Regions from separate parts of the Duganella sp. GW821-FHT01E12 genome, predicted to be linked through region 1. Evidence: riboswitches for the same ligand, from Rfam matches in the RefSeq annotation. Region 1 holds a riboswitch; each other region holds the start of a gene.

Region 1 (4,910 bases):
CGGGTGCGGCGCGGCGCGCAGGATGTCGAGGTGCCGATCGCCGATGTGCGGCCGGGTGAGCTGGTGGTGGTGCGACCGGGCGAGCGCGTGGCGGCGGACGGTGAGGTGGTGGAGGGCGCCAGCCATGTGGACGAGGCGCTCATCACCGGCGAGAGCCTGCCCGTGGCGCGCCACGCCGGCGACCGCGTGACGGGAGGCGCCATCAACGGCGAGGGCCTGCTGCTGGTGCGGGTGACCACGGTGGGCGCGGAGAGCACGCTGGCGCGCATCATCCGGCTGGTGGAGGATGCGCAGGCGGCCAAGGCGCCGGTGCAGCATCTGGTGGACCGCGTCAGCGCGGTGTTCGTGCCGGTGGTGCTGGTGCTGGCGGCGCTGACCTTCGCCGGCTGGTGGCTGGCGACCGGCGACGCCGAGCGGGCCATCATCAACGCGGTGGCGGTGATGGTGATCGCCTGTCCGTGCGCGCTGGGACTGGCGACGCCGGCCGCCATCATGGCCGGCACCGGCGTGGCGGCGCGCTACGGAATACTGATCAAGGACGCGGAGGCGCTGGAGCTGGCGCACCGCATCACCACCGTGGCGTTCGACAAGACCGGCACGCTCACGGAAGGCAAACCGTCGCTGGTGGCGCTGGAGCCGGCCGGCATCGATGAGGGGCGGCTGCTGCAACTGGCCGCCGCCATCCAGCGCGGCAGCGAACACGCGCTGGCCCGCGCCGTCACCGATGCCGCCGCCGCGCGTAACGCCACGAGCGATGGCGCCGCCGCCGCGCCAACCGCTACCGACGTCACCGCCTTGCCCGGGCGCGGCGTGTCGGCCATCGTCGACGGCATGCGCCTGATGCTGGGCAGCACGCGGCTGATGCAGGAGGAGGGCGTCGCACTCGATGCGCTGAGCGCCCGCGCCACCGCGCTGGAGCGGCAAGGCCTGACGATCTCCTGGCTGGCCGCATCGAACGCGCCGCAGCCCGCGCAGCTGCTTGGCCTGCTGGCCTTCGGCGACCGCGTCAAGCCGCAAGCGCGCGCCGCGCTGCAGGCGCTGCGCGCCATGCACATCCAAACCATCCTGCTCACCGGCGACAACCAGGGCAGCGCCGACGCCGTCGGCAAGGAGCTGGGCATAGACCGCGTCGTGGCCAACATGCTCCCGGCCGACAAGGCCAGCACCGTGGCCGGCCTGAAGACCGGCGACGCCTGCATCGCCATGGTCGGCGACGGCATCAACGACGCGCCCGCACTGGCCGCCGCCGATGTCGGCATCGCCATGTCCAGCGGCACCGACGTCGCCATGCACGCCGCCGGCATCACGCTGATGCGCGGCGATCCGGCGCTGGTGGCCGCCGCCATCTCGATCTCGCGCCGCAGCTACAGCAAGATACGGCAGAATTTATTCTGGGCCTTCATCTACAACCTGGTCGGCATACCGCTGGCCGCCTTCGGCCTGCTCAACCCCATGGTCGCAGGCGCCGCGATGGCGCTCAGCTCCGTCAGCGTGATCAGCAACGCCTTGCTGCTGCGCCGCTGGAAGCCGGATCAATCGAAAGGACAAGCATGAACATCGGACAGGCAGCGGCGGCCAGCGGCGTATCGGCCAAGATGATCCGCTACTACGAAAGCATCGCCCTGATCCCGCCGGGGCGGCGCAGCGACGCCGGCTACCGCATCTACGGTGACAACGACCTGCACGCGCTGCGCTTCGTCAAGCGCGGACGTTCGCTGGGCTTTTCGCTGGACCAGATCCGCGACCTGCTGTCGCTGTGGCAGAACAAGGAACGCGCCAGCGCCGACGTCAAGTCCATCGCCATGGGCCACGTGGCGCAGCTGAACCAGCGCATCGCCGAGCTGACCGAAATGCGCGACACCCTGCAAACGCTGGCCAGCTGCTGCCACGGCGATCACCGCCCCGACTGTCCCATCCTCCAATCGCTGGCCGATTAACGTATAATCGCCCCGTTTTGGTGCCCGCGCGCCTGTCCAGGCGCGCAGTTAAACGGGAAACATGGAGCTGGCCACGCCAGCCAACATGTGCTGCCCCCGCAACGGTAAACAAGCGTCGTCGTTGACGACAAATCCGCCTCTTCAGACCACTGTGCAGTCGCATGGGAAGGTCAGGCGGTGTCGCTTGCCAGCCCGGATACCGGCCAGGACAGGTGGAAATGCCCAGGCATTTCTTTTCAATCCGCTCACGGGGAGGTGAGCGGCTTGCATCTGTTTCGCTCTACATCTATGCATCGATTTTGCGCGCCACGGCTTTGCCGGCAGGCGGCCGTGCCTTGCGCACGCGCCGTTCGCGCGCGCCTGCGCCCCGAGCCGGGACTGGATGTGGCGCGATTCAAATTGAAGGGTCATTCATGATTTTGTTTTCGATAGCCGCGCTGGCGGCAACGCTTCCGGTGGCGACCAACGGCGAGCCTGTGATGGAGGCGGTTGAAGTGCGCGGCCACTACGACAACGGCGTCGGCACGTCCAGCGCCGCCAGCCAGGGCTCGGTGACGGCGGCGCTGATCGCCAACCGTCCCGCATTGCGGCCCGGCGAGCTGCTGGAGTTCGTGCCCGGCGTGATCGTCACGCAGCACAGCGGCGACGGCAAGGCCAATCAGTACTTCCTGCGCGGCTTCAACCTCGATCACGGCACCGACTTCGCCACCTTCGTCGACGGCATGCCGGTCAACATGCGCGCCCACGCGCACGGCCAGGGCTACACCGATTTGAATTTCCTGATGCCGGAGCTGGTCGACCGCATCAACTACAAAAAGGGTCCGTACTACGCGGACGAAGGCGACTTCGCCTCGGCCGGCGCGGCGCACATGGGACTGGCGAACAAGCTCAAAGAAAGCACCGCCAGCATCACGGTCGGCGAGCACCAGTACTACCGTGCCAACCTGACCGGCTCGACGCCGCTGGGCGCGGGCAACCTGGTCTACGGCGCGGAGCTGGGCCACAACAACGGCCCGTGGGTCAGCCCGGAAGCCTTCCATAAAAGCCTGGGCGTGCTGCGCTACAGCCAGGGCGGCAGCGACAACCAGTTCAGCGTCACCGGCATGGCCTACAAGGGCGGCTGGTACGCCAGCAACCAGATCCCGCTGCGCGCGGTGCAAAGCGGTGAGATCGGGCGATACGGCGCCATCGACACCAGCGACGGCGGCATCACCTCGCGTTACAGCGTGTCCGCCACGCTGCGCCAGCGCACCAGCGACACGCTGTTGCAGGCCAACGCCTATGTGGTGCAATCGAGCCTGGACCTGTACAACGACTTCACCTACTTCCTCGACGATCCGGTCAACGGCGACCAGTCGCGCCAGACCGAGAAGCGCCGCATGACGGGCGTCGATGTGGCCAAGACGTGGTTCGGCAAGTGGGGCGGGCTGGAAGTGAACAACAAGGTCGGCGTGCAGGGACGTTACGACTACATGTCGCCGCTGGCGCTGTACAGCACCGTCAAGCGCCAGATCACCGGCACCATCACCGAATCGAAAGTCAAGGAGGCCAATGCCGCGCTCTATTTCGAGAACACGGTGCAGTGGCGCGAATGGCTGCGCACCACGGCCGGCTTGCGCTACGACCGCTACCGCTTCGATGTCAGCAGCAATATCGCCGAGAACACGGGCAAGGTCAGCGACGGCATGACGTCGCCGAAACTGGCGGTGGTGCTGGGGCCATGGGCCAGGACGGAGTTCTTCATCAACTACGGCGAGGGCTTCCACAGCAACGACGCGCGCGGCACCACCGTGCACCTGACGCCGAAGGAGCGCGAGCCTATCGATCCGGTCACGCCGCTGGTCAAGACGCGCGGCGCGGAACTGGGCGTGCGCACCGAGTTCGTGCCGGGCCTGCAAAGTTCGATGGCCTTGTGGAAGCTGCGTTCCGCGTCCGAGCTGGTGTTCTCCGGCGACGCGGGCGATACGGCGGCAAGCCGCGGCAGCTACCGTTCCGGCATCGAGTGGAACAACCACTACATCGCAGCGCCATGGCTGCTGTTCGACCTGGACCTGGCGTATTCGCGGGCGCACTACACCGAGCATGACGCGGCGGGCGACTACATCCCGGGCGCGGTCGGCAAGGTGGCCTCGTTCGGCGCCACCGTCGCCGACCTGGGGCCGTGGTCCGGCGCGTTCCAGATGCGTTACTTCGGCCCGCGTCCGCTGATCGAGGATAACAGCCAGCGTTCGGCGACGACGGCGATCGCGTATGCGCGGGTGGGCTACAGGATAGACCGGCGCTGGGCCGTGTCGCTGGACGCCTTCAACCTGTTCGACCGCAAGGCCAGCGACGTGGACTACTACTATCCATCGCGGCTGCCGGGCGAGCCGGCCGAAGGCGTCAACGACATCCACTTTCATCCGGTGGAGCCGCGCACCTTCCGCCTGACGTTGAAGGCTACGTTCTGACGAACATCCACACGGTCAGCGCGGCGCCGACCAGCACCACGAAGCCGCGCATGACTTTTTCCGGCAGGCGGTGGATCAGCCATCCGCCGCACAAGCCGCCGGCGATGCCGCCCACGCACAGCGCCAGCGCGGCCGGCCAGCTGATCAAACTGGAGGTGGCGAAGATCAGCGTGGCGGCGGCGTTCATCGCCATCGCCAGCACGTTCTTGGTGGCGGCTGCTGCGCGCACCTGCTGGCCGGCGATGGTCAGCGCGGCCAGCATCAGGAAGCCGATGCCGCCGCCGAAGTAGCCGCCGTAGATGGCGATGCAGCTTTGCACCAGCATCAGCGTCCAGGGCGGCATGCTGCCTGCCGCGTGCAGTGGTTTCTTGCGGAAGCTGCCCCACGCGAATACGCTGGTGGCGAACAGCACCAGCCACGGCACCAGCCGCGCGAAGAAGGACGGCGGCGTATTCAAAAGCAGGATGGCGCCGAAGACGCCGCCGATGGCGCTGATGATCAGCATCTGCTTGAACGTCAGCGG
Region 2 (4,910 bases), on a different contig from region 1:
GGTGGGCTGCACGAAGGCGGCCGCGTTGTATTCGCCGTCGCTGTCGATATCGTAGGTGCCGAACACGAAGGGCACGCCGGCCGCGCGGACGTTGGCGAGAATCTCGCGGTCGAACTCGGCGCCGGCTGCGCTCTTGGGATGGCCGAAGGTGGTGGGATAGGCGGTCTCCGACCACAGCACCGCGTCGGCGTGGCGCCGCACCACGACGTCGTAGCTCATGGCGAAGTGGGTGTCGAGCACCTCGCGCACCACGGCGCGCGCGCCCTTCTGCTGGCGCAAGCCTTCGTAATCGACGAGGTTGGACTGCACCAGACCCATGCGCAAAGGCTTGCCGGCGGCGGCGCCGTCCGGCATCGACGCCAGGCCGTAGCCCGCCAGCAGCAGCGGTCCCAGCGCGGCCAGCGCGAGCGGCCGTGCGATGGCACGCCAGCCGTCGCGACGCCGCGCCAGCGCCGCCGCGACGCCTTCGTTGGCCAGCAACAGCAGCACGGTCAGGCCGGCGGCGCCGCCCACGGCCGCGCCCTGGCGCATCAGCTGCGACGGATACAGGCCGTAGCCCAGCGTGTCGCCGAGCAGCTTGGGCAGCAGCCATTCCGCCGCCACCCACGATGCGGCGGCCGCCAGCGCGCGCAGCAGCGGGCCATGCCAGCGTCCGCTCACATAGCGCACCAGCGCGAACACCAGGAACTGCGGCTGGAACAGCGGCGCGGCCAGCAGCAGCACGGCCAGGCCGGTGCCCGCGCCGGCGTGCGTGTAGCGTCCAAAGGCGGTGCCGAACCAGCCGAAGGCGGCCGCCGTGAAGGTCAGCGACATCAAATAGGCCGAGCCCAGCGACGCGGCCAGCGAGCGGCTCGCGTTCAGCGTGCACAGCCACGGCGCCAGCATCACGAAGCCCAGCAGCCAGCCGGGGCCGCCGCGCGCGTACAGGGCCGACAGGACGGCGCTCACACAAATACCGGCCGCCATGCGCGCCGGGGAGGAATTCAATAGTTGTCGCATGCGGTTCAGCGGCCGGGTGCGGCCGGTTCGATGGGCGGGGGAATCACGATGCGCCGGATCGGCAGTCCGGGCGGCGCCAGCTCGGGCGGCACCACGCGGTCCTTGGGCATGGCGATCGGATTGTGGGCGGCGTCGTACAGTTGGAAATCCGGCGCGAACATCAGGATCGCTTCGATGCGCTGGCCGTCGTCGGTGGCCTGGTGATGGCGCACGTAGCCGGGCGGCAGCTCGAAGTCCTCGGGCACCGCCAGCCCGACCTTGGGCGGACGCGTGCCCGGCGGCGAAAACGCGCCGAGGCCGCTGTACACGCCGCGTTCATGCAGGCGTTCGATCACTTCGGGCATGGTCGGGTTGGCGCCGCGTGGCACGTAGCTTTTCAGGTCGCGGGTCGGGTCGGCGTCGCCTTCCGGCGGGCGCTGCGGATTCTGCGCGGAGCCCTGCGGCGCGGCAGGCGCGGGCACGGGCGGCGGCCCGGCGGCCACCGGCGCGCTGGCCGGAGCCGGCGGCGGCGCGCCAGCGGCCGCGATGCCGGGATCGGGCGTGGTGACCAGGTAGATCAACACGCCGCAGCCGATCACCGCCAGCATCAGCGCCACGGCCAGCAGACCGGCGCGCGGACGCCAGGCGCGGCCGGCGCCCGGTGTCTCGCTGCCGGCCTCTGGCCGCTCGGGAGGCTTGTCCAAGGGATCAGCTCACCCACGCATCAAGGCGTTGCGACGTTGTAGGTCGACACCGCCCAGCCCATCCGCTCGTGGCCGTACTGGTTCCAGATCGGGTTTTTACCGGCCGAGAAGGACGTGTAGCGCGGCGCGCCCGAACCCGTGCTGCCGCCGAACAGGCCGGCCGTGACGGTGCTGCCGCTGTAGGTCGGATGGGTGTCGTCGGACTGGATGTAGTCGTAGCTGCTGCCGGACGAGACGAAGTGCGTATTGGCGTCGCGCAGCGTCGAGCGCAGCGTGGTGGTGATGCGCGTGACATAGCTGGACTGGCTCTCGCCGGCGACGTAGCGCAGCGCCTCGGAGTCGATCTTGCCGTCGTTGTTGCTGTCGTAGTCGGCGCCCATGTACTGCGCGAAGTTGTCCGCGCAGGCGAAGCCCTTCTGGCGCGCCAGATCGCACATGGCGAAGTTGATCCGCGCCAGCGACGGAAGGAACTTGTCCTGCATGTTCACGGTCTTGCCGGTGGAGGCGTCCTTGCACGAGCTCTGGACGTTGTCGGCATCGTAGCCGGGATAGTGCAGGTTGGACACCAGCTTGACCTTGACGCCGGAATAGGCGTTGGCGTTGATGTAGTCCATCGCCGCGCCGACGTAGGTCTTGCAGCTGCTTTCAGCGGCGGTCAGCACGCTGTCGTCGCAGGTGCCGGTCTGGCCCTTGAAGGCGGTGCGGGCCTGCAGGCCGTCGTTGCCGCACATCTCGAAGGCCACCACGCGGGTGTTACTCGCTTGCATATACGAACGCTCGGCCACGATCTTGTTGTTGTACACGTCCGAGGCCACCGCGCCGGACTTGGTGCGGCGCACGCTCTCGATGTCGGCGTTCCACAGCGCGGACAGGTATTCCGCGTCCACCGTCGGCGCCGAGTACTTGGCCGCGCTGGTGATGGAGCCGTTGTAGCCGGCGAAGATCGAATCGCCGTAGGCCACCACGCGGTAGACGGTGGAGGTGCCGGGCCGGTCTATGGTCCAGGAAACGTTTTGGTTCAGGGTGCTGGCCGCCGCGTGGTGCCCGACGGCGAGCAGGAAGAGTGAGGACAGCAGCGTAGGCAACGACTTCTTGTGAAAGCGGGTGTACGGCATGGGGTGTCTCCGATCAGAGTCTCTGCAAGATGGCGTATGGTGGGTTGTTCTCCTGTTACGACGAACAGCAACCTCGCCCGCGCGAGCCATCACGTCGCGGCGGCCTGGCTGCCCTCGTCCACTTCAACTGCGTGATATCGCTTGCCGACGCAATGTTAGCAAACAGTTCATATTACCCCGGAAGCGGCGCTGGCGTGCCGGCGTTGCGTGGCTGTCTCGCAAGAACTAGCGAATGTCTCCACAGGACCGGCCGCCTGTGGCACGGCGATCACAGCCTGCGATGTTGGCACATTGCGCAACGTTAGTGTAAGATCAATGCTTGGGTGCGAGCGTCTCCTTGGAGCGTTCGTTAAACGGGAAACCGGTGAAGCCGCTGAAACACGCGGCCATTCCGGTGCAGCCCCCGCTGCTGTAAGCCAGACGACTCCGTCATCACGTCACTGCCATAAACCGCGGGAAGACACGGAGAAGGACGAAGGTCAGCCAGAATACCGGCCCAAAAAAATCAGCATCATCTCCGCGGGGTGACGGGAATTCGCTATCGACCAGTTGCGCACGTTCCCGTGTCTCCGTCGACCGTCTTTCATCTCCCGCGTGGTGTCCGTATAACCATTCGACGGGAGGATTCGAATGCATATCATGGAAGGCTTTTTGCCTCCGGCGCACGCGCTCGGCTGGGCAGCCGTTTCCTTGCCTTTTCTGGCCTGGGGCTTGCGCTCCATCGGCCGCGACCTGCAATCGCATCCCGAGCGGCGCATGCTGCTCGGCGTGGCGGCCGCGTTCGCGTTCCTGCTGTCCGCCCTGAAGCTGCCGTCGGTGACGGGCAGTTGTTCGCATCCGACCGGCGTCGGTCTGGGGGCCGCCCTGTTCGGGCCAGCCGCGATGGTGCCGGTGGGCTTTGTGGTGCTGATGTTCCAGGCGCTGCTGATGGCCCACGGCGGCCTGACGACGCTGGGCGCGAACGTGTTTTCGATGGCGATCGTCGGGCCGTTCGTGTCGTACGGCGTGCTGCGCGCGGCGTCGGCGCTGGGCTTCACGCGGTCGCCGGCGGTGTTCCTGGCCGCCTGCCTGGGCGACCTGGCGACGTATGTGACCACCTCGATCCAACTGGCGCTGGCCTTCCCTGCCGCCGTGGGCGGCTTTAGCGTTTCGTTCTTCAAGTTCGCCGGCATCTTCGCGCTGACGCAGGTGCCGATCGCCATCAGCGAAGGCCTGCTCACGCTGCTGGTGGTGAACGCGATGGTCCGCTTCAACGCGCACGAGCTGCGCGCGCTGCCGGTGATGACGCTCGGCGCGCGCAAGGGTGGCGCATGAAGGCGCGCACCTGGTTGATCTGCCTGACGCTGGTGCTGTTGACGGTGCTGCCTTTGTGGCTGGCCACCGCGCCGCCGGCCACTTCCGGCGGCGAAGCGCCGGCCATCTTCACCGGCGCGGACAATCGCGCGCAGCAGGCCATCGGCGCCATCGCTCCCGGCTACAAGCCCTGGTTCACACCCGTGTTCGAGCCGGCCAGCGATGAAATCGCGTCGCTGCTGTTCGCGCTGCAGGCGGCCATCGGCGCCGGCGTGATCGGTTTTTGGCTCGGCACGTCCGTGGCCCGCGAACGCGCGCGCCGCGAGGCCGCCTCCCAGCAGGACCGCCGTGCTGATTGAGTCGACCGCGTACGCCAGCCGCTGGCGCGATGTTGCGCCGTCGGCCAAGGCACTGTTTGCGCTGGCCGGCGTGGTCGCCGCATGGGTGGCCCGCAGTCCGGCCGCGCTGGCGGCGCTGACTTCCGTGCTGGTGCTGACCGCCCTGGTGGGCGCGCGCGTCCCGCTGCGCGCCTACGCCGCCACCGTGCTGCCGCCGCTCGGCTTCCTGCTGCTCTCCTGCGTGGCCATGCTGTTCGGCCCCGACGCGCAGGGCGACTGGCGCTGGTCCGGCGCCATGCTGCCGGTCGTGGTCCACACCGCATTGCGGTCGCTGGCCATGCTGGCTGCGCTGTCAGGGCTGGTGCTCAGCACACCGATGCCCGGCCTGCTCGCGCTCATGCGCCGCCTGCGCATGCCGGAACTGCTGCTCGACATGATGGTGCTGTGCTACCGCATGCTGTTCGTGCTGCGCCAGGCGTGGG
Region 3 (4,910 bases), on a different contig from region 1:
AGCGCCTGCATCATCACGCCTGTCAGCGACAGCGCCGCTCCGGTGACGAAGGCGGTCAGTGCGCGGCTAACGCGCAGATCGAGCAGGGTGGATGCCAGGGTTTTAGTCTGGCCGTGCAGCAGGTCATTGACTGCTGCGGGAATATCGGAGAGGGGAATCGAGACCGAACCGGTCATGCCCGAAAAAATCAGGCTGGCAAACGCGAACAGCACCAGCACGGTCAGGGTGACGGTGGCGCGTTGTCGCAGATTGCGTGAGAAAGAATGCATGCACTGCTTTCAAAAAGGCTGCCGGGCGCTCGGCGGATGCGCTTCCCGCCCGGCAGGTTACACCATTACCGCTTACTTGTAGCCGTAGCGGATGCCGGCGAACAGCTTGGACATCGGCGTGGTGTAGTTGCGCGCCAGGTCGTACTGCTTGTCGCCGATGTTGTTCCAGCGGACCAGCGCGGACCAGTCGCGGTTGAAGTGGTAGGTCGCGTACAGATTGACCAGGCCATAGCCACCCATGCGGACGGTGTTGGCGCTGTCTTCATAGCGGTCGCCGGACAGTTCGATCTCCACACCGGCCTTCAGGGCGCCGGCGCTGTAGTCGGCCATCAGGTTAGCGTGCTTCTTGGCGCGGCGCTGCAGGCGCTTGTCGCTGGTTTCGTCCCTTGGATCCTGCAGGTCGACGTTGGCGGCCAGGTTGAAGCGGCCCAGTTGCTGGCTGGCGGCCATGGTCACGCCTTCAAGCAGCGCGTGGTTGACGTTGTAGGCGCAGCCGTAGGAATAATCGCCGGCGTATGGGCATGGCGTCGTGTTCACCAGGAGGTCGGTCAGGCGGTTGTGGTAGTAGCTTGCGCTCAGTGCGGTGGTGCCGTTGTCGTAGCGCAGACCGATTTCGGCGTTCTTGCCCAGTTCCGGCTTGTTTTTGTCATTGCCGTAGCCTGGGTAGTACAGTTCATTGAAGGTTGGTGCGCGGAAGCTGGTGCCATAGCTGGCGGTGGCGCGCAACGCCTGCGTGAAGGTGTAGCCGTAGCCAATGGAGCCGGTGTTCTTCCCACCGTAGACCGATTTGTCGCGACGCACGCTGGCGTTGAACAGGTTGTCGCCACGGCGGGCGTTGTACGAAGCCGCCAGCGAGTTGGTGGTGCGCTGCGAAGCATCCAGCGTGAAGCCGCTGGTCTGCACTTCTTCCTTGCGGTGGTCGTACAGCAGTTGCAGCACGTCGGCGCCGATCTGCACATCATTTTGCCAGGTGAAGTCGGTTTGCTTGGTGTTGGCCTGCGAGTAGCCGAACGCCGAGGCGCTGCTGTAATTGGCGCCATCGTCCTTGGTCTGCGAGTACTGCACTAGGCTTTGCCAGATTGGCAGGATCTGGTTTTTGCTGTAGACGGAAGCGTTTTCGAGCTTCGCGTGCGAGCGCACATCGTAAGGCGAGGGGCCGTTGTCGTACTGCGAATCGAGTTTGCTATGCAGGAGCATCGCACCTACTTCGTGGCCTTCGGCCAGGCGCAGGCTGAATTGCGCCGCCGCGCTTTCGCGGTCGTAGCCATCCTTGTCGGCGTTGTAGGACTTGCCGATGGTTGGGCGGGTGGCCGAGAAGCCGTCCGACTTTTCCTTGCCGGCGCTGATTGCGTAGCTGATGCTGTGTTCACCGCCGGTGGCGCCGGAGACCGAAACATCGCCCTCGCGAGTGTTGTCGGTGCCGTAGCCCGCGAAGGCGGTGAATGCTGGCGCGCCCTTGCCCTTCTTGGTGAAGATTTGGATTACGCCGCCGATGGCGTCCGCGCCATACAGGGAGCTCAGTGGGCCGTAGACGATTTCGATATGGTCGATGGAGGTCAGCGGCAGCGCGCTCCAGTTGGCGGCACCGGTGGTCGACGAGCCGATACGCACGCCGTCGACCAGGACCACGTTCTGATTGCTGTTGGCGCCGCGGATAAACACGGTGGAGTTGGTGCCTGGGCCGCCGGTGCGGGCGATTTCGATGCCGCGCTGGCGTTGCAGCAGGTCGACGATGGAGCCGGCGCCGGATTCGGCGATCTGTTCGGCGCTGATGGTGACGCTATCGCTGATAACGTCGGCCAGTGCCTGCGGGCTGCGGGTGGCGGTAACCAGCACGGTGCCGGCGATGGGTTCTGCGTGAGCGTAGGAGGCGGCCATTGCCAGTGCCAGCGACGTCAAGGCCGCAGGACGGGAGATACGAAGGGTCATGATGTAATTTTTCTATTAATAGCAACCGGCCGACGTCCCCGTGGGCCAGATTGAACAGAAGCGGAGAACCGGATCATGCGTGCAGCGGAGCGCCGTCACTCAGGCCGGCCCCTTCCATTCGCGCACATCCCGTTCGCTCACTTCCACCTGATTTGGCCGGTATCCGGGCTGGCAAGTTAGACCGCCTCACCTTCCCATGCGGAGCACAGTGGTTTGTCAGAGGAGGGCTGTCGCGCATGAATCGCGACACTTGCGTACCGTTGCGGGGGCAGCACACGTGGGCCTTGGCTGAGTGAACCGGCGGCTTCGTGTTTCCCGTTTAACTGCGCATCTGGACAGACGCGCGGGCACCAAAACCCCGTCATTATACGGGTTTGTGCTGTCGCGGTCATCGGCCGGCGGTTTAGTTTTGCAGGATCAGTGTGGCGCCGTAGCCGATTTGATGCGGATGCCGGGCCGCCTGCAGAGCCATTCCGGCGGGCGCCAGGCCGGCGTGGCATGCGGACAGCAGGCGCATCGCGCCGGCGTGGCAGATGACGATGGCGTCGCGGTGCTGGCGCTGGATGTCAGCATAAAAGGCGGCGATGCGGCCGGCCATTTGCAGCACGCTCTCGCCGCCGCCGGGCCGGTAGTTGACCAGGTCCTCGGCCCAGGCGTCGATGTCGGCGCGCGGGATGTCGTTCCAGGCGCGCATTTCCCAGTCGCCGAAGTCGATTTCGGCGATGCGGGCATCCAGCAGCGGCGCGGGGGACTGCAGCAACGGCGCCAGTTCCGCCGCCAGTGTGGTGCAGCGTTGCAGGGGGCTGCTGTACAGAGGCAGTCCATGGGGCAGTGCGGCCGACAGCGCGGTGAGCGTTCGCTCCAGCTGATCCGGGGATACGGCGAGATCGCTGCGGCCGTAGCAAACGCCGGTGGCGACCAGCGGCTGCGGGTGGCGGACCAATATCAGGCGCATGGCGCTACCAAGGCAGGGCGCCATGGCGCATGCTGGCCAGTACGCACAGATAGAACACCACTTCGCTGAGCTGCTGCACGGCGCCGAGGCAGTCGCCCGTGTAACCGGCTATGCGATGGACGAATTTTCGGGCCAGCCATACGGTGGCGATGCTTCCGGCGATCACGCCAGCCGCCAGAGCGCTCCATGTGATCCATCCGCAGGCGGCCATTGTGAGCGCGGGAATGGCGGCGCAGGCAGCGGCCAGCGAAAATTCGGCGCAGCTCATTTTTTGCGCCAACGGCTTGGCCTTGCCTTCGGCGCGTGCATAGTCGAGGCGCCAGATCAGCGAGGTCGCCATCAGGCGCGATAGCGGGTGGGCGACGAACAATGCGGCTATCGTCATCAGTGGAGGCAGCATCGACAGCGTCGTGCATTTGGTGGCGAGCAGGCAGATGGTGCCGATTGCGCCGTAAGCGCCGATGCGCGAATCCTTCATGATCTCCAGCACTCGCTCCGGCGTCATGCCCCCGCCGAAGCCGTCGCACATATCGGCAAAGCCGTCTTCATGGAAGGCGCCGGTGGCGTAGATGCCGGCGGCGGTCGAGAGCAGTACCGCGACCGGGGCTGGTAGGAGCCACGCCGCCAGTGCGTACACGCCGGCGGCGATGGCCGCCACCACTACGCCGACCAGTGGAAAGAAGCGCGATGCCTGATTCAGCCAAGCGGCATCGAAGCCCACCCAGCCGGGAATCGGCAGGCGGGTAAAGAACTGCAGCGCGGTGAAGAACAGGCGTAGTTGGTGCACGGCGCTTACTCGGACTTCTCGCTGACCTGGGCCGATTCGAATGTGGCCATCTGGTTCAGGAAGTTGACCGACGCATGCAGCAGCGGCAGCGCCAGTGCGCAGCCGGTGCCTTCGCCCAGACGCAGGCCCAGGTTCAGCAGAGGCTTCGCACCCAGCGCAGCCAGCATTTGCTGGTGGCCGTTTTCGTTTGAGCAGTGGGCGAAGACGCAGTAGTCCAGAATCGCCGGTTGCAGGCGGGCCGCGACCAGTAGTGCGCTGGTGACGATGAAGCCATCGATCAGCAGCACTTTGCGTAGTTGGGCCGCGTTCAGCATGGCGCCGGCCATCATGGCGATTTCCAGTCCGCCGAAGGTGGCCAGTACGTCTACAGGTTCGGTGACGTCGTGCTTCGCTGCTGCCGCTTCGATCACGCGCTGCTTATGCAGCACGCCTTCAGCCGACAGGCCGGTACCGGCGCCCACGCATTGGGCGACCGGGATGCCGGTGAGCTTGTGCATCAACGCGGCGGCCGCGGTGGTGTTCCCGATGCCCATCTCGCCAAAGCCTACTACATTGCCGCTCAGTTCAGCGGCCAAGGCCATGCCGGCGGCCAGTGCGGCCTCGCAGGTGGCGCGGCTCATCGCCGGTTCGTGCGCGAAGTTTTGTGTGCCGTGTGCCAGCTTGCGGTCGGTCAGGCCGTCGCGCGGGCCGAAGTCGTGATTGACGCCAGCGTCGATGACGCGCAGTTCGCAGTTGTTTTGCGTCGCGAAGACGTTGATGGCGGCGCCGCGCGCGAGGAAGTTCTCGACCATCTGCCAGGTCACATCCTGCGGGTAGGCGGAGATGCCTTCCGCGACCACGCCATGGTCGGCTGCGAATACCAGGATGGCTGGCCGCGTTATTGCGACGTCGCGCGTGTTCTGTATTAGGCCAATTTGTTTGGCCAGCGATTCCAGTACGCCCAGGCTACCCAGCGGCTTGGTCTTGTTGT

Evidence for each region. A riboswitch is a leader RNA that binds a small molecule or an ion and turns the genes downstream of it on or off. The one in region 1 is predicted to bind cobalamin.
Region 2: it holds a riboswitch for cobalamin, as region 1 does, so the genes downstream of both, AC07WS_RS02630 (energy-coupling factor ABC transporter permease) here and AC07WS_RS05565 (TonB-dependent receptor) in region 1, are expected to answer to the same signal.
Region 3: it holds a riboswitch for cobalamin, as region 1 does, so the genes downstream of both, AC07WS_RS30120 (TonB-dependent receptor domain-containing protein) here and AC07WS_RS05565 (TonB-dependent receptor) in region 1, are expected to answer to the same signal.

What each region holds. Positions count from the first base shown of each region.
Region 1 covers NZ_JBWKWR010000002.1:62,135-67,044, reverse strand. Annotated here, with positions in the region: gene AC07WS_RS05575 (heavy metal translocating P-type ATPase) at 1-1,554, shown strand, start outside; gene cueR (Cu(I)-responsive transcriptional regulator) at 1,551-1,937, shown strand; cobalamin riboswitch at 1,939-2,159, shown strand; gene AC07WS_RS05565 (TonB-dependent receptor) at 2,351-4,387, shown strand; gene AC07WS_RS05560 (sulfite exporter TauE/SafE family protein) at 4,377-4,910, opposite strand, start outside.
Region 2 covers NZ_JBWKWR010000001.1:617,350-622,259, reverse strand. Annotated here, with positions in the region: gene lnt (apolipoprotein N-acyltransferase) at 1-999, opposite strand, end outside; gene AC07WS_RS02640 (hypothetical protein) at 1,005-1,682, opposite strand; gene AC07WS_RS02635 (SGNH/GDSL hydrolase family protein) at 1,703-2,797, opposite strand; cobalamin riboswitch at 3,102-3,311, shown strand; gene AC07WS_RS02630 (energy-coupling factor ABC transporter permease) at 3,428-4,111, shown strand; gene AC07WS_RS02625 (energy-coupling factor ABC transporter substrate-binding protein) at 4,108-4,449, shown strand; gene cbiQ (cobalt ECF transporter T component CbiQ) at 4,439-4,910, shown strand, end outside.
Region 3 covers NZ_JBWKWR010000023.1:14,448-19,357, forward strand. Annotated here, with positions in the region: gene AC07WS_RS30115 (FecCD family ABC transporter permease) at 1-269, opposite strand, end outside; gene AC07WS_RS30120 (TonB-dependent receptor domain-containing protein) at 342-2,198, opposite strand; cobalamin riboswitch at 2,336-2,568, opposite strand; gene AC07WS_RS30125 (histidine phosphatase family protein) at 2,602-3,153, opposite strand; gene AC07WS_RS30130 (adenosylcobinamide-GDP ribazoletransferase) at 3,158-3,940, opposite strand; gene cobT (nicotinate-nucleotide--dimethylbenzimidazole phosphoribosyltransferase) at 3,946-4,910, opposite strand, start outside.